3 regions of the Priestia sp. FSL W8-0524 genome follow, and region 2 is predicted to be linked to each of the others. Evidence: predicted binding sites of a transcription regulator. Region 2 holds the regulator's gene; each other region holds the start of a gene.
What was found. Region 2 encodes Rex, which represses fermentation and respiration genes when NADH is low (regulators of the CRP and FNR family bind a similar motif). Its sites were predicted from a motif close to TTGTGAAATATTTCACAA; they were not measured.
Positions count from the first base shown of each region.

Region 1: NST66_RS12190 (DUF1641 domain-containing protein) is a predicted target of Rex. The motif match lies at 835-852, and genes of this name have one in related genera.
Region 3: NST66_RS25455 (cytochrome ubiquinol oxidase subunit I) is a predicted target of Rex. The motif match lies at 2,714-2,731, and genes of this name have one in related genera.

Region 1 covers NZ_JBBOUG010000001.1:2,399,393-2,405,240, forward strand. The annotation lists gene NST66_RS12180 (ammonium transporter) at 1-88, opposite strand, end outside; gene NST66_RS12185 (hypothetical protein) at 85-501, opposite strand; gene NST66_RS12190 (DUF1641 domain-containing protein) at 931-1,383, shown strand; gene NST66_RS12195 (NAD(P)/FAD-dependent oxidoreductase) at 1,417-2,595, shown strand; gene NST66_RS12200 (AEC family transporter) at 2,641-3,597, opposite strand; gene NST66_RS12205 (NAD-dependent malic enzyme) at 3,610-5,313, opposite strand; gene NST66_RS12210 (M20 family metallopeptidase) at 5,551-5,848, opposite strand, start outside.
Region 2 covers NZ_JBBOUG010000001.1:5,148,927-5,154,774, reverse strand. The annotation lists gene NST66_RS27050 (CPBP family intramembrane glutamic endopeptidase) at 1-343, shown strand, start outside; gene NST66_RS27045 (YdiK family protein) at 340-567, shown strand; gene tatC (twin-arginine translocase subunit TatC) at 594-1,349, opposite strand; gene tatA (twin-arginine translocase TatA/TatE family subunit) at 1,365-1,550, opposite strand; gene NST66_RS27030 (redox-sensing transcriptional repressor Rex) at 1,604-2,242, opposite strand; gene NST66_RS27025 (ABC-F family ATP-binding cassette domain-containing protein) at 2,702-4,636, shown strand; gene tsaD (tRNA (adenosine(37)-N6)-threonylcarbamoyltransferase complex transferase subunit TsaD) at 4,892-5,848, opposite strand, start outside.
Region 3 covers NZ_JBBOUG010000001.1:4,870,082-4,875,929, forward strand. The annotation lists gene cydD (thiol reductant ABC exporter subunit CydD) at 1-192, opposite strand, end outside; gene cydB (cytochrome d ubiquinol oxidase subunit II) at 192-1,208, opposite strand; gene NST66_RS25455 (cytochrome ubiquinol oxidase subunit I) at 1,195-2,601, opposite strand; gene NST66_RS25460 (threonine/serine exporter family protein) at 2,902-3,357, opposite strand; gene NST66_RS25465 (threonine/serine exporter family protein) at 3,372-4,133, opposite strand; gene NST66_RS25470 (LacI family DNA-binding transcriptional regulator) at 4,278-5,288, opposite strand; gene NST66_RS25475 (alpha/beta hydrolase) at 5,384-5,848, opposite strand, start outside.

The sequences.
Region 1 (5,848 bases), 2.7 Mb from region 2:
CAAAGCCGCCTTCCATTAGCAAAATCATCGCGGCTGTTAATACAACCCACGTTGTATTTATCCCTAAACTTAGTTCATTAACACTCATATCCCAACGCCTCCACTGCTTTTTAATCGTTTTATTTCTTGTACAATAGCAGGCGAAAGCGTAATTTCACTTGTTTCTTCATTTTCCGCTTTTATTAATTCAAGAACTTCATGAAGTTCTCGCATTTGTGCTTTAAGGTGATCAATTTTTTTAAAGCGTTCCTTTACGTATACCATATACTCGACCGCTTGATGCTGACTTAAAGGACGCCCGGTAAAAAATTTGCGAAACGGTGATAGTGATTGATACCAAGCTTCTTCAGCACGTTTCTTTTCTTCGTATTTACTAATTTTCGCTTTTATATCTTCTATTTCTTGTGCTTTAGCTTCTTTTAACTTCATTATAAATTCAATTAATTTTAATTGAGGCAATGTAATGACCACATTATGATAAAGTTCATCCACTATAACCATGTTATATCTCCTTACATAAGATGTTATATTCTGATTATATGTAGAACACTATAGTAAGTCAATGTAATTTTTTGAAAACTCTTTAAATAGTAAATGCGCCCTATCTTTTTAATACTTATAGAATATTAAGTTCGTATGTGTTGAAATATGACGTTATTTGTTTTATCGTAGGAAGAGGAATCATGTTAGTTCCCTATTTTAATTTTATTTACCTAGGCAATTATTCGCTTTATTTTTTATAAACTTTTATTAAACAAAGGGTTACGAGGTTCTTCACTTATTTTTTCAACGAAATGAGTTGATTTTATCTCGTATTAAAATTAAAATAGAATTATGTGCAAGATTTCACAACTTCACAATGTAGTTTGAAAGTCTAGCAGATAACTAGGAACTACATATGCAACAGTATCCAGCAAAGGAGGACTTTTCATGTCTCAATCAACTATTCAAAAATCAGCTGCAGAGGAAAATGCTGCTGTACAAACAGAAGCGGCGGTTAACAAAGGTCAAGCGGATGTGTTAGATCAATTGTTAAAGCCTGAAGTACAAGAAGCTCTTACTGTTCTTGTAGATAATTTACCAAAATTATCTGAAATGGTAACGGTGCTTACAAAAACTTACGACGTTGCGCAATCATTATTAACTGACGACGTATTAAAAGAAGATCTACTTGGTGGAGTAAAAGAATTTATCGAGCCAGTAGAAGGAACAGTAAAAGGTCTTGCAGCTACTGCAATCGAAGCAAACGATCGTGCAGAAGCAAATGCTTCTAATTCAATCGGTTTATTCGGTTTATTACGCATGCTTAAAGATCCACAAGCTCAAAAACTATTCCGCTTTGCACAAGCGTATTTAGACATTACAAACGAAAAACAAAAATAATTTTCATTAAAAAGTGTGGACGGAGGATCGACTATGTCAAAACATATTTTAATTTTAGGCGGCGGTTACGGTGGTTTATTAACTGCAATGACAGCTCGCCAACACCTAAGTGCGGATGAAGCAAAAATTACAGTAGTGAACCGTTTTGCTACTCACCAAATCATTACAGAATTACACCGTCTAGCTGTAGGCGGCGTTTCTGAACAAGCGGTAGCTTTACCACTTGATAAATTACTTAAAAACTACAACGTTGATTTAAAAATTGCAACGGTAAAAGAAATTTCACCAGATCAACGTGAAGTATCTCTTGAAGATGGTACAAAATTAAGCTACGACTACCTTGTTACAGCTTTAGGTAGTGAAACTGCTTACTTCGGTATCCCTGGTTTAGAAGAGCACAGCTTCGTTCTTAAATCAGTAAATGATGCAAACCGTTTACGTGCACACGTAGAAGCTTGTATCGCTGAATACAGCAAAACAAAAAATAAAGCTGACGGTACAATCGTAGTTGGCGGTGGCGGATTAACAGGTATCGAACTTGTTGGTGAATACGCTGACTTAATGCCAAGCCTATGTCTAAAACACGGTGTGGATCCAAAAGAAATTTCTCTATACTGTGTAGAAGCAGCTCCTACAGTTCTTCCAGGCTTCCCTGCTGAATTAGTAGAGCGCGCTCAATCAAGCTTAACAAAACGTGGCGTTACATTCGTTACTGGTACACCTGTAACAAAAATGGATGCTACAACTGTTGAACTTAAAGACGGCAGCAAAATTGAAACAAAAACAATGGTATGGACTGGCGGAGTTCAAGGTAACTCTGTAGTTGCTAACTCAGGTATCGAAGTAAACCGCGGTCGTGCACTTGTAAATGAATTCTTACAATCTACATCTCATAAAGATGTATTCCTTGCTGGTGACTCAGCGGTTGTAATGGGTCCAGAAGGTCGCCCTTACCCACCTACTGCTCAATTAGCTTGGCAAATGGGTGAAGTTGTAGGCGTGAACTTAGCAGTAGCTATTCGCGGCGGAGCAATGGAATCATTCGTTCCTGTCTTCTCTGGTACACTAGGAAGTCTTGGACGCAAAGATGCAATTGGTACAATCGGCGGAAACAAAACGCAATTAAAAGGTTTACCAGCATCACTTATGAAAGAAGCAAGTAACGTTCGTTACTTATCTCATATCAAAGGATTATTCGCATTAGCTTATTAATCCGTCTTAAAACGAAAGAGGAATTTCCCTCTTTCGTTTTTTTATTTACATAAGCCAAGAAATAAGAAGCGGAAGCGTAATCAACGATAAAATAGCACTAATGACAAAAGCAGAGGCCGTTTCGTTTTCCAAGCTTTCAAACCTCAAAGCAATCATCGCAGCTACAGCAGACCCAGGAAAAGCTACCAGTAAAATAGCTTTTGTCACTTCATCTGAAGACAGCCCTATCCATACTGCAATTCCGAGCATAACGATCGGTTGAACCGCTACTTTTAAGACAGCGATCCCAAGCGCGCCTTTACTGAAGTTAATTTTTCCAATTCCAATCGTTACTCCTACCGCAAACAAAGCTGCTCCGGATGTGATACTTCCAATTTGATCAAGCATATCCTGTAACAGTTTAGGTGACTGAAAGCCGCAAAGCGTTAAAATCACTCCAATTAACGGGACACATGCCAAAGGCTCAGATAGACCATGCAAAATAGAATGAACCGTTACTTTGAATAAACTTGTTTTCTCTTCCCCTTCTTTTCGTCCCCTTTGGCCAACGGTTCCCAAAATCGTTGCCAACGGATCTAAAATCGCGTTCACCACGATTCCTGTGATGGCAATTGGAATCGCTACTGCACCTGCACCAAACAAGCCTCCAAGTACCGGAATGCCCATAAAAGCAAACGTTGGCTGAGCTGAGTTTAGAGCAAACATAGAAGAAGAAGTTAGCGTATGCTTCCCTGCATACTTCACGATGAGCAATATAATGAGATAAAACCCGACGATGCCTAAAATCAGCACAACTAAAAACGGCCATTCATCTATGAGTGTTTTTCTTGGCGTTGTCGTCACACCTACAAATAAGTGTGCAGGAAGCGCAAACTTCGTTACTAATGTGTTAAGCCCCTTAGACGTTTGCTTGTCAAATTTTTTAAAATGCCCTGCTAAATAACCAAGCAAAATGACAAAAAAGATAGGCGCGAGAATGAGAAAAATTTGACCTATGCTCATTTATCATTCACCTCATTCATTTCTTGCCTTAACAGGTTTATAAACAGGCTGCCATACCGCTTCTTCTACAAGTTCAGCTACATTTTTTTCGGTAACAGTTGCTACGTTATCTTTTACAGCAGCATCGGCAACTGCCACAGCAACCGCCTTTGATACTTTTTGAAGATCTTTAATATTTGGAAGAAGCGTATCTCCTTTTGTATCTGTTTCTGCTATACGCGCTACTGCATTGGCTGCTTCTGCAAACATAGATTCAGTAAACTTTTGAGCGCGAACCACAATTGCACCTAAACCAAGACCTGGAAACACAAATGCATTATTAGCCTGTCCGATTTCGTAAGTGTGCCCGTTATATTCAACGGGTTCAAATGGACTTCCTGTTGCAATAAGGGCTTTTCCTTCCGTCCATTTTATAATATTTTCCGGAACAGCTTCAGCAAGTTTAGTTGGGTTTGAAAGCGGCATAATCACCGGGCGCTCTACATGCTTTGCCATTTCTTTAATAATTTCTTCGGTAAAAGCATCCGTGACGCCTGATGTTCCAATTAAAATCGTTGGCTTCACTTGCTTGACAAGCTCCAACAGTGAAATTTTATTTTCATCGCCCTTTTCCCATTCTTTAATCTCTTCATTTTGGCGAACATATGGCTGTTGAAAAGGAGCTAAATCTTCCATATCTTCCGTTAACAGACCTCTGTAATCATATGCCCAAAAACGATCATATGCTTCTTCTTCAGATAACCCTTCAAGCATCATCGCACTATGAATACGATCAGCATTCCCAATTCCAGCAGATCCCGGTCCAAATACAACAACCCGCTGATCTTTTAAAGGCGTACCTGTAATACGGACGGCTGTTAAAACGGCTGCAAGAGTAATTACTCCCGTTCCTTGAATATCATCATTAAATGTTAAAATTTTATCGCCGTATTCTTTCATAATGTGTCGCGCGTTAATATTACCAAGATCCTCCCAATGAAGAAGCGCTTTAGGAAACTTGGCCGTTATTTCTTTTACAAATTGAGCGATAAAACGATTATAGTCTTCTCCTTTTACTCGTTCATGACGATTTCCTAAATACAAAGGATCTTCAAGAAGCTTTTTATTATTGGTCCCCATGTCAAGAACAACAGGCAGTACGCGGCTTGGGTCAATTCCTGCTGCAGCTGTGTAGACCGCTAACTTTCCAACTGCGATATTGATCCCTCCTACTCCCCAGTCCCCAATTCCTAAAATACTTTCTGAATCCGTGACTACAAGCAAATCAATATCTTCGCTGTCGAGCCCTAAGTTTTCAATCGCCTCACTTAATCTGTCCGCTTCATTTACGGATAAATATAAGCCGTCAGGACGATGATATTCATGGCTGTATTCTTGAATAGATTGACCTACAGTAGGCGTGTAAATAATGGGAAGCATTTCACTTAAATGATCGGTTAATAAACGATAAAACAACACAACGTTCCGGTTATGCAGATCATTTAACGAATTATTTTTTTGAAGATCATTCGGCGCTTTTTCGAACTGCTCATATGCTCTTTTTGCCTGCTCTTTTAACGTTAAGACCGTTGGAGGAAGAAGTCCCTGCAGATGAAGCTCTTCTCTTTCTTCTTCAGTAAAAGCAGAGCCTTTATTTAAATAAGAAGTGGATAAAACTGATTTTCCTTTTAGTGAAGTTGAAATTGACCCATCTTTTTCTACTTTATATGCTCTCATGTTTTTACCTCTTTTCGTGAACAATTAGATAGGGTTAGGTTCAGCAAAGAGATATATTTTTAACCATTTATTTTTAATGAAAACAAAAAAGAGATTGAGGCATAACTACATCAATACAATCTAAAGACGAAAAAACGGGATAAATGAAACCTGTGTTCAACCTAACAATAAAAAAATCCGAACGATTCATCGTCCGGATCTTCCTTACGCCAAAATACGTTTTTCCCGCTTCGTTTTTTATACCATGCTGTAGTCTTCCTCCTCACTTTCTGAGTAATTAGGTGGCTGTATATGTGAAGGCACAAGACATTCATAGCTTTCCCCTTCTAGTCTATCCTCCAGCTCTTGTTTCGCTTGACTAATCAGCTCTTGATTTTCTATCATTTCAATCGCCGTAGCCGCGATGGATTTTCCAGCCAATAACATCGCATCATGGGCATACTCCGTTTTCCCTTGAGCAACAGCTTGCCATGTATGAAACGGCGTAGCATAAGCCCACGTTGCGGTCACGCACTGTGCAGTGGGAACATTCCAG
Region 2 (5,848 bases):
CGTTACGTCTGTTATTGGACCAATACTAGAAGAGATTATTTTCCGAAAGATTATTTTTGGTTCTCTTCACAAACGATACAATTTCTTTATCTCTGCATTTATTAGTTCCCTTATTTTCGCTGCGGTACACTGGGATTTTAAACATTTACTTGTGTATACAGCTATGGGATTTGTATTTGCATTCCTTTATGCAAGGACGAGACTAATTGTTGTACCTATTATTGCTCATGTTTTGATGAATACAATCGTTATTTTATCTCAAACTATTTTTGCAGATAAAATTATAGAAATGCAAAAACAAGCAGAACAAATGCAGTTCATTTTTGGAGGCATGTTTTTATGAAGAATATCCCTTTAACACGAGGGTTTATTTATATTATTATGGGGATTTTATTCACCTACTTGGCAATTCAAAATGCCCAGGAAACCGTCTGGAATTTCCCCACAATCTTATTTGCACTCGTAGCCGCATTCGATTTCAGGTTTGCGGTTCGCATCTTTATCTTGCACTACAAAATTAAAAAATTGCAGCAGCAATATAAAAATCAAGATGATTCATCCAAATAAAAAAACCACTGTTTCAGTGGTTTTTTTTACATACTAACATCTTCTCTTTCTTGCTCTGCCCTTGCCTTTAACACTTTGCGATACGAAATGCGGGAAATAATGATGCTGATTTCATACAAAATTAAGAGCGGCACTGTCACCATCATGTGCGAGAGCAATTCCGGTGGTGTAATAAGTGCGGCAATAACTAGCAGTACGAAATAGGCATATTTTCGAATTTGAGATAAAAACATAGGCGTTATAATTCCTAAACGCGTCAAAAACATAACGACGACAGGAAGCTGAAACAACAAGCCAAAAGGCAGTGTGAGCTGCATTAAAAAAGAAAAGTATTCATTAATGCCAATCACTTGGTTTACATTCAGCTCATCAGAAACGCGCGTCATAAAATCAACGACAAATGGAAACAACACAAAATAAGAAAAAGAGACACCGCCGATAAAGAGAAAAATGGAAACAGGAATATATCCAAGCGTTACCTTACGCTCTTTTTCATATAAACCAGGACTAATAAATGCCCAAAGTTGATACAGTGCAACAGGAGCTGCAAGTACACAGCCGATAATAACAGCAAATTGCATATAAATCTTAACTGGATCTGTTAACCGAAATGCATTCATCGTTAAATTCTTTGCCTCATCAGCATGCTGTAAATAGACAATAACCTTATCCGCTATAAAAAAGCCGCCAATTGTGGCAATCACAAAGAAAAATAAAACAATTAAAATGCGTTTTCGCAGCTCTCCTATATGATCATATATTGACATTTCTTGTTCGGTCATACTATGATCACCCTTTTACTCTTTGTCATCTACTTGACGCTGTTTATCTTTTTCACGATCTTCTGATGCACCGCTAGCGGCATGCTTAAACTCTCTAAGCGTTTGGCCCACTGATCTTCCTAGCTCCGGTAACCGTTTCGGTCCAAAAATAAGCAGTGCTACAATCGCAATAATAATCCAACTGCCTGCTCCAATCCCCATATTCCCACTCTCCTTATTAATTTAGACTTAAGGAAATCGTAACACAGTCCGCCTTATTCAACAGGATAATTTTTCAAAAAGTAGACGAGCGACTGTAATTCTACAGCAAGATCAATATGATGGAGTCGAATCTCATCCGGTACGTTTAAGCGTGCAGGAGTAAAGTTTAAAATCCCTTTAATTCCGCAACTCACTAAACGATCAGTAATTTGCTGAGCAACAGTGGCAGGAACGGTTAAAATCGCTACTGAGATGTCATCACTCATATAATCTTCCAATTGGTCAAGATGATAGACCGGCACGTCGCCTACTTTCGTACCTACTTTATCTTCTATCACATCAAAAGCGCACTCAATTTTGGTGTTATTATTTTTAATAAAATTATAATTTAAAAAGGCCGTTCCTAGATTCCCTACGCCAATCAGTGCTACTTTCGTTACTTCATCTTGGTCTAACGTTTTACGGAAAAATGTAAGTAAATAATTCACATTGTAGCCGTATCCCTTTTTTCCTAATGCACCAAAGTAAGAAAAGTCCCGACGAATAGTAGCAGAATCCACTTTCACTGCCTCACTTAACTCCGCTGACGACACACGCTGTTTACCAGAAGCATGCAAATTTTTCAAAAAACGATAATAAAGCGGCAATCGTTTAGCCGTTGCTTGTGGTATTTTTAATTGTTCAGTGTTCACGTTGTACCCCCTCAGTTCATGTATGTCATTACTAACATTTTCAAGTCATATTGCATTACCTTTCACAAAGCATCAACCGCTTTGAGGTAGCGCTTCCAATTCTCTCTCTTTTCTCTTGTTTTATATATACTCCGCTTCACACCTCGACGGCTTTTGTCTATTCAGCACTCCTTAAAGTCGGTATGTAGAACGAAGCAATTAGCCCTTCAAAGGATCGGTTTGTTAGTCATGACGGATTTTTTTACATCCATCATAGATAAGTTCAGAGATGCACTTATCTCTTATTTTAACATAGTATCCTGTATAAAATGTGCAGGTAAAATCATTTTATTTCATGAATCAAAACATTCGCTTCATCATTTGTCCTTGTCCCTCTACAAATTACAAACGCTTGTAGGAAGAACTTGTAGTTAAAAATATGTTAAAATACACTATGGATATACTACTAGAGGTGAAAAAATGATTATTCTACAATTGAACGGTATTACAAAATACTATGGGGCAGAACCCATTTTATCGAATATAAAGTTAGAAGTACAATCAAAAGACCGCATTGCCCTAGTGGGACGAAACGGTGCTGGTAAATCAACTTTATTAAAAATTATTGCTGAGCAGCTTTCCTATGACAGCGGAGAAATTATTAAACCTAAGGGTGTTTCCATTGATTATATGGGACAAGATACAGTTCTTGAGTCAACACTCTCCATATGGGAAGAAATGATGACTGTCTTTGCTCCATTAAAGAAGATGGAAAAAGAATTACGTACGCTTGAAACGAAGATGGGTGATCCAGACATTTTTAATGATTCAGTTCAATACGAAAAACTAACCAAAGAGTATGATCAGCTTCAAGTAACGTTTAAAGATTTAGGCGGCTATCAATATGAAGCGGATACACGATCTATTCTTCACGGTTTCCGTTTTTCAAACTTTGACTACAGCACCCCTATTTCCTCCTTAAGCGGTGGACAAAAAACGCGCCTGGCTCTTGCAAAACTGCTTTTAACAAAGCCTGATTTGCTTATTCTGGATGAGCCTACCAACCACTTAGATATTGAAACTTTAGCATGGCTGGAACAGTTTCTGCAAGGGTATGAAGGAGCTATTTTAATCGTTTCACATGATCGTTACTTCCTTGATAAAGTCGTAAATCAAGTGTATGAAGTCGTACAAAAAACAACGGTGAAGTACACGGGCAACTACTCTAAATACCTTGTACAAAAAGCAGAGCGATATGAAAAAGAGTTGCGTCAGTACGAAAAGCAGCAAGATGAAGTCGCAAAGCTGAATGATTTTATTCAGCGAAACATCGCCCGCGCATCGACTACAAAACGTGCGCAAAGCAGACGTAAACAGCTCGATCGAATGGAGTTAATAAATCGACCTAACGAAGGCGAAAAATCAGCTAGTTTTTCGTTTGAAATTGAACGTCAAAGCGGAAATGAAGTCTTAAATCTGGAAGATGTGTCTATCGGATATGATGAACACAACTATGTCGTCCAAGAGGCAAACCTTCGCATTAAAAAAGGGGAAAGCCTTGCGTTGGTTGGTCCTAATGGCGTGGGGAAATCAACTTTATTAAAAGGCATTGTGGATAAACTCAGCTTCAAGACTGGGACCATTTCCTTTGGCTCAAATGTAATGGTTGGTTATTACGACCAAGAGCAAGCCAATTTAACGTCTAATAAAACCGTTTTAAATGAACTTTGGGATGACTACCCAGCCAAACCTGAAAAAGAAATCCGTACAGCGCTTGGAAATTTTCTGTTTTCAGGTGATGATGTACTGAAAATCGTTTCCACGCTCAGCGGTGGTGAAAAAGCACGTTTGGCTCTTGCGAAGCTTATGCTTCAAAAAGCTAACTTCTTAATTTTGGATGAACCTACTAACCATCTTGATTTAGATAGCAAACAAGTACTCGAGAATGCGTTAATTGATTACCCAGGGACTCTATTATTTGTTTCACATGACCGTTATTTTATTAATCGTATTGCCAATAAAATAGCAGAGCTATCTCCTGAAGGAGTAGAAGAATTTCTTGGAGATTATGACTATTATGTAGAAAAGAAAGCAGAAATAGAGGAAATCAAAGAATTAGAAAATATAAAAGCAAACGAAGAACGTACGGTAAAAGTAGATAAACAGTCCTATAAACAAGATAAAGAACAAAAGAAATTGATGAGACAGCGAACGCGCCGCATTGAAGAAATTGAAACTGAAGTAAACAAATTAGAAGCCGCCCAAGCGGCGAATGAAGAACTTCTTTGTGACCCTGAAATTTATCAAAATCACGAAGAAGTATCAAGATTAAACGGTGAAAATGAAAAAATTTCTTCACAGTTATCCACATTAATGGAAGAGTGGGAAGAATTACAGCTGCTTCTAGAAGAGTAGCCTATATTTTTGCGTATCTATTCATCCTATTTACTTGTTCATGCGCTTAAGAGCAAGCTTTATCCACTCTGTGAATAAATAGTGGATATCTGTCTGATTTTCATAATTAAAACTTTTTGATAACAGGTCCGTGTACTGAGTGCACGGACTTTTCCACATAATTATCCACAGTCAATTCTAAATTTATTGAATATTGTTGATAAATCATTTTTATCCACAAAAAAAGACGAATGAGAAATAAATCTCATTCGTCACTTACTCTTCCAAGTCCAAACCGGGGTTTGCATTTAATGACATATCTGAACGTTTTCCTTGAGCAAATCTTACGCTTGCTGCTGCTCCAATCATTGCAGCATTATCCGTACATAGAGATAGCGGCGGGATAATAAGCTCAATATTTGATAGGGATTCAAATGCCTCTTCTAGCGCTGCTCTAAGCCCTTTATTAGCAGCAACTCCTCCTGCCAATAAAACTTGCTTAACGTTATATTCCTTCGCAGCTTTAACTGTTTTAGTTACTAACACATCAATGACACTCGCTTGAAAGCTAGCAGCAAGTGTTTGTGGAAGAATCTCTTCACCTTTTTGCTTCGCGTTGTGGACAGTGTTAATAACTGCTGATTTTAACCCACTGAAACTAAAATCATAGGATCCTTCTTCTAGCCAAGCACGCGGCAAATCAATTAACGGCTCTCCTTCATGTGCAAGGCGGTCAATATGAGGTCCGCCTGGATATGGAAGGTTTAACGTGCGAGCCACTTTATCGTAGGCTTCTCCTGCTGCATCATCTCTTGTTTCGCCAATTACTTTAAACTGACCGTGACTTTCCATGTATACAAGCTCCGTATGCCCTCCAGATACAACTAGCGATAAGAGCGGGAATTCTAGTTTTTTGATTAGCTGATTTGCGTAAATATGTCCTGCAATATGATGAACACCAATTAATGGCTTTTGATGTGCAAATGCTAGCGCTTTGGCTGCATTTACGCCAATAAGAAGTGCTCCCACAAGCCCTGGTCCTTCCGTTACAGCTATTGCATCTATATCTGCAAACGTCAAGTTCGCTTGATTTAAAGTTTCTTCAACTACTACTGTAATTTGTTCTACATGATGACGAGATGCAATTTCCGGTACGACACCGCCAAATCGTTTATGGCTTTCTATTTGAGAGGCCACCACATTGGCTACAATTTCATGACCGTTTCGAATCAC
Region 3 (5,848 bases), 280 kb from region 2:
CATAAAGGCAGACAAAAACAATCCGATTGCTTTTGTCTGCGAAGTTAAACTTTCACCATGAAAAAGAGCAGTAATTACTTCGGCAAGCCACTTAGCTTGAAAAATAATGGCTACACTTTGAATAGTAATAAGCCCTATTAACACGGCAAGAACCATTTTTATTCCGTTGTAAACCATTAAATTTCTACCCATTAGTACTCCATATGCTCCTTATGATCTACACGTTTTCTAAAAACGTAGTAGCTCCAAATTTGATAACCTAACACAAAAGGCAGTAACGCAATAGCAGCGTAAGACATAATTTTCAAGGAATAATTCCCTGATGCTGCATTATGAATCGTTAAACTATAGCTTTCATTGACTGAACTAACCAAAACGGTTGGAAATAATCCTGCAAATATAGAGGAAATTGATAAAATTAAAATTAAGCCAGACATAGCAAAGGCCCATCCGTCTTTTTTCCGTGTAAGGAAAAATCCTGCTAGTAAATACACGAAAATACCGATAAAAAATGTGTATAGCATCAAGCGGCTATGATTGCTGAATAAATTTGTTTCAAAAAACGTCATGCCTGAAAAAATAAGAAGCAGCAAGGCATTAACAGGCAAAAGCTTCATGGCAACTTTTCGTGAACGATCTCTAATGTCATCCATCGTACGGATCGTCGCAAAAATAAGTCCGTGCCATAAGCAAAGCATCGTTAGCGTCACGCCGCCCGTTATGGTATATAGATTCACAATATCCGAAAAGCCGGCATTCATTTGCATGTTGCGCTCAACAGGCAATCCTTTCATTAGTGCTGAAAATAAGATGCCGAAAATGAGCGGTGGAAAAAGACTTCCAAAGAAGATAACCCAATCCCACGCATTTTTCCACGCTTGTTTTTCAACTTTTCCTCGAAATTCAAATGCTACACCGCGTCCGATAAGCGAAAGCAACAGAAGAACAAAAAGAACATATGACCCGCTTAATAGCGTTGCATACCAGTTTGGAAAAGCGGCAAACATAGCACCGATTGCTGAAATTAACCAAACTTCATTTGCATCCCAAAAAGGACCGATTGTATTAATAAAAGCTCGTCGCTCTAAGTCGTTTCTTCCTAAAAAGCGAGACACCATTCCAATCCCAAAATCAAAGCCTTCTAAAAAGATAAAACCAACAAACAGAATGGATACTAGCAAATACCAGAATTCATTAAGAGAAAACATTGTATCCCTCCTTTGTAAACGGATCAGTTGATGTTACTTTTGTATGTGCTTCGTGATCGTGATCTGGACCTTTTTTAATTTCTTTAACGAACAAGAACACCATAATCACAGCTAAAATTAAGTAAAAGAACGAAAACGAGATAATAGAAAATAGCAATTCACCTGCTGTTACACCAGGAGACACGGCATCTTCGGTTTTCATATAGCCAAATACAACCCAAGGCTGACGGCCAATCTCTGTCATAATCCAACCTGCTGAGCTTCCAAGGAACGGAAAGGCGATGGCAATCGTCATAATACGTAAAAATAGTTTGCTTTCTTGAAGTTTTTTACGAGAAAGCAAGTACGTACCCCAAATGCCTAATGCACATAATACGCCACCTAGACCAGCCATAATGCGGAAACTCCAAAACGTTGTTCGAACGGGTGGAATATAATTTCCTTCTCCATATTTCGCCGTATACTGCTGCTGCAGCTCATTCATTCCAGGAACGGAGCCTGAAAACTTACCGTATGATAAGAAGCTTAATAAGTAAGGTATTTTGATTTCACTCGTATTTTTCTTTTCATCAGGGTGAATATTTGCTGTTACTGTCCAAGCACCTGGACTTCCGCTGTTTTCCCATAATCCTTCACTTGCGGCCATTTTCATCGGCTGTGTTTTAACTAAATATCCGGCCTGTTCATGCCCAGATAGTGCAATTCCTACACCTGAAACTAGCCCTACAAGGATAGCAACTTGAAATGATTTTTTAGCAAAAGCCACATGTTTTTTCTTCAAGAGCATAACAGCGCTGACACCCGTGATAAAAAAGGCGCCTGTTGCAAACGAACCTAAAATTGTATGAGGGAATTCGACCCACAGCTGACCGTTCGTTAACAATTTAAAGAAGTCATTCATTTCTAAACGGCCATTATTTAGCTCCATTCCGACCGGATGCTGCATAAAAGAATTAGCCGTTAAAATAAAGAACGCTGAAAAGATAGTACCTAGACTAACAAGCCAAATACATAGACAGTGCAGCCATTTAGGCAAACGATCCCACCCGAAAATCCACAGTCCAAGGAAAGTGGACTCCATAAAAAACGCGAGCAGTGCTTCAATAGCGAGCGGCGCACCGAATACATCTCCTACAAATCTTGAGTACTCTGACCAGTTCATGCCAAACTGAAATTCTTGTAAAATACCTGTTACGACTCCGACAGCAAAGTTAATCAGGAATAAGTGCCCCCAAAACTTTGCCATCTTTTTATACTGTTCATCTTTTTTTACTACGTACATCGTTTCCATGATCGCTACTAAAAAGACAAGGCCGATAGACAGCGGTACAAAGATAAAATGAAACAGCGTCGTTGATGCAAATTGAATACGTGATAGTATGACTGTATCCATCTTCTTTCTCCTTTCATATATAAGAACATTCATCATTTCCATAGATACTTTGCTCATTTCTGAGCATCTTTTACTTATATTGTGAAACATTGAGCATAACAATTCGAGAAATATGCTCAATGTTTCACAAACATATGTAATGTCTCTCTTTCTATTTACATAGTATAGTCTATTTTTTTAGCTGTGCACGTACATTTTTTGAACGTTTTTAGACTAAAACGTGACTTTCTTGTGACAAAAAAGGGAAGGATCTCTTTATTTTTTCATAAAAAAAGCACGCTCTGATTTGAGCTTGCTTCTCTACGGTCGATATTTTGCTTTCGCATTTAATTTAGATTGACGAATGATTTGGTTAATGACTTCAGAAAATACAATACCAATGGCAATTGAACCTGAAATCATAAAGGCTTTTGCTGCAAGACTAATCGCTTCATTATAATTATTTTCTACAAAGTTACGCATGGCATCGTATGCTGTTCCCCCTGGAACGAGCGGAATAATACCTGCTACGGTGAAAATAATGATCGGTGTACGATAAATTTTTGCGTAAATTTGACTAATAATAGCAATAAAAAAGGCCGATGCTACAGTGCTTGGAATTTCATCTACACCATAGAACGTTAGCAAATAGTAAATGAGCCAGCCAATCATTCCGACAAAGCCACTTTTTAATAATGATTCACGTGGAACATTAAAAATAATCCCAAACGCTGCTGAAGCAATAAAACTTGTAATTATCTGCTCTACGATATGCATATGATGCCTCCCTTCTATAGAAGCGTAAATACAATGGCAATACCTGCACCAATAGCAAATGCCGTCAGAAACGCTTCTGCTCCTTTTGATAATCCAGACAGTAAATGTCCCGCCATTAAATCTCGCACTGCATTGGTAATCGATAACCCAGGAACGAGAGGCATAACGGATCCAATAATAATTTTATCAATTTGCGTTCCTAGTCCTGAAGCGACTAAAAGAGCTGATAAAAGTCCAATAACTAACGAAGCGGTAAACTCAGCAAAAAAGCGAATCGGAATAAGACGGTGGAAATACACCACGGTTAAAAATCCGAGACCTCCTGAAAACATCGCTGGAATAAAGTCCGTCCATAAACCTTGAAACATGATTAAAAAGCATCCGCTAGAAATGGATGCAGCTGCAAGTTGAACCCATAGTGGAAAAGCTACGTTCGTTGCTTCAATTTCTTGTAGCATTTCATACGCTTCCTCCAAGGAGATGTTTCCTTGACTGATGGTTCTTGAGACGCTATTTACCATAGTTACTTTTTTTAAATCGGTCGTTCGTTCGGAAATACGAATTAACTTCGTTTTCGTCGGTTCTTTCGTTTCAAGTGAAAACATAATCCCTGTTGGCGTCACATAGCTGTGGGATTTTTTTATACCGTAAGACGCTGCAATCCGCATCATTGTGTCTTCTACTCGATACGTTTCTGCTCCGCTTTCTAACATAATTTTACCTGCTAGTAAGCTAACGTCCATAATTTCATATTTATCTAATTTTTGTTGTGTCATCAAATCGCTCCAAACATATTAAAGCTTGGTTTTTTCCCCTACAGCATACAGTGTATAAGAAAGAGGGAAGTGGACGCAATGGTTAATGCAAAAAAGTGTGGACTTTTTGTCTCACACTTTCAGGAATAGTATATACATTCCTTATCAATTCATACGTTTTGTGGTCTCACGCTCTACTAATACAGGTGCCATTTTATACTGTACCTGATCTATTTCTTGCTGATCCTGAATTTGCTGAAGTAAGAGGTTTACTGCTTTTTCAGCCATTTTTTCCATCGGTTGACGGATGGTTGTTAGCGGAGGTTGCGCTTCACTAGCTTCTGTAATATCATCAAACCCTATAACAGACAAATCCGCTGGAACGTGAAGTCCGTTTTGCCACGCACAGTGTATCACTTTCAGAGCAATGTAATCCGTAGCACAAATAAGCGCAGTTGGGGGCTCTGGATGATGAGCTAGCTCATTTATAAACTGATATAGTTCATCTGAGTTATTCATATCTTCTTTCACAAACTTTGCGTTTGCTGACGGTACATACTGATAAAAAAGAGACAGACGGTGCTCGACTCCGCTTACAGCTTTTCCAACGAACCCGATATTCTTATGGCCAAGGTCCGTTAAGTGAGCAACAGCTAATTGCATTCCCACCGCATCATCTACATGTACAATTGGCCAAAGTGCAGAAGAGCCGTCTCCTGTAAGAGAAACGTAAGGCGTTTGATATTGTTTTAATACGTCTACAAACGGATGCGGAGCGGCTACATAATCTAATAAAATGACTCCATCAAACCAATGATTCATCATCACATTTAATTGACGCTCAGCCGTTGTTTCTTGGTAATCCGTATGTCCAATAAGAACGTCCATCCCTCGACTTTGAACTTGCTGCTGTACCTTTTTTAACAGCTCGATTAAAAATGGGTCTTTTAAATCTCTAATTAATATCCCGATAATCCCTGTTTTTTGGGCCCGCAGAGCTGCCGCAAATGGATTTGTCTGATACCCTAAATGAGCTGCTGCTTTTAGTACTTTTTGTTTTGTTTTTTCACTGATTTTAATTTTACCGTCTTTATTATTGAAGATTCTTGATACCGTAGCTAATGAAACACCCGCTTCTTTTGCTACTTCTGTAATCGTGACTTTTTTTCTCCCCATTCGTACCGACTCCTATTTCCTTTTAGTCTATCGACCAAGTAAACATTTTTCTTTATTATACTACTAGAAGTCGGAACCACCCAAAACTACCTTCCCTACTTTTCACTAAACAGCCACTTTAACACATCTCGAATTTTTTGATCCCAATATGCCCAGTCGTGACTTCCTTTTCCTTCTTCATATGTAAAACAAATAGGCTCTTGCTTACATCGCTCGGAAAAACGTTTATTTTCCTGATATAAAAAATCTTCCGTTCCACAGCATTGATAAATACGCGGAGTCACTTCTCCATAGCGCCGACGATTTTCAAGCAGCCAGAAAAGATCATCCTCAGGTCTAATAACAGGCGGCATGCCAAAAATCAAAGGATAATCTAGGAACTGAACTTCCCCTCGCTCTCCAAGCCCTTCAATGTCCATCACTCCTGATAAACTGGCAGCTGCAGAAAATTGATGTGGTTTGCGAAACGCCCATTTTAAAGCGCCGTACCCTCCCATAGAAAGACCAGCCACAAAATTATCTTCTCTTTTTTCCGATAACGGAAAGAATGACCTAGCCAA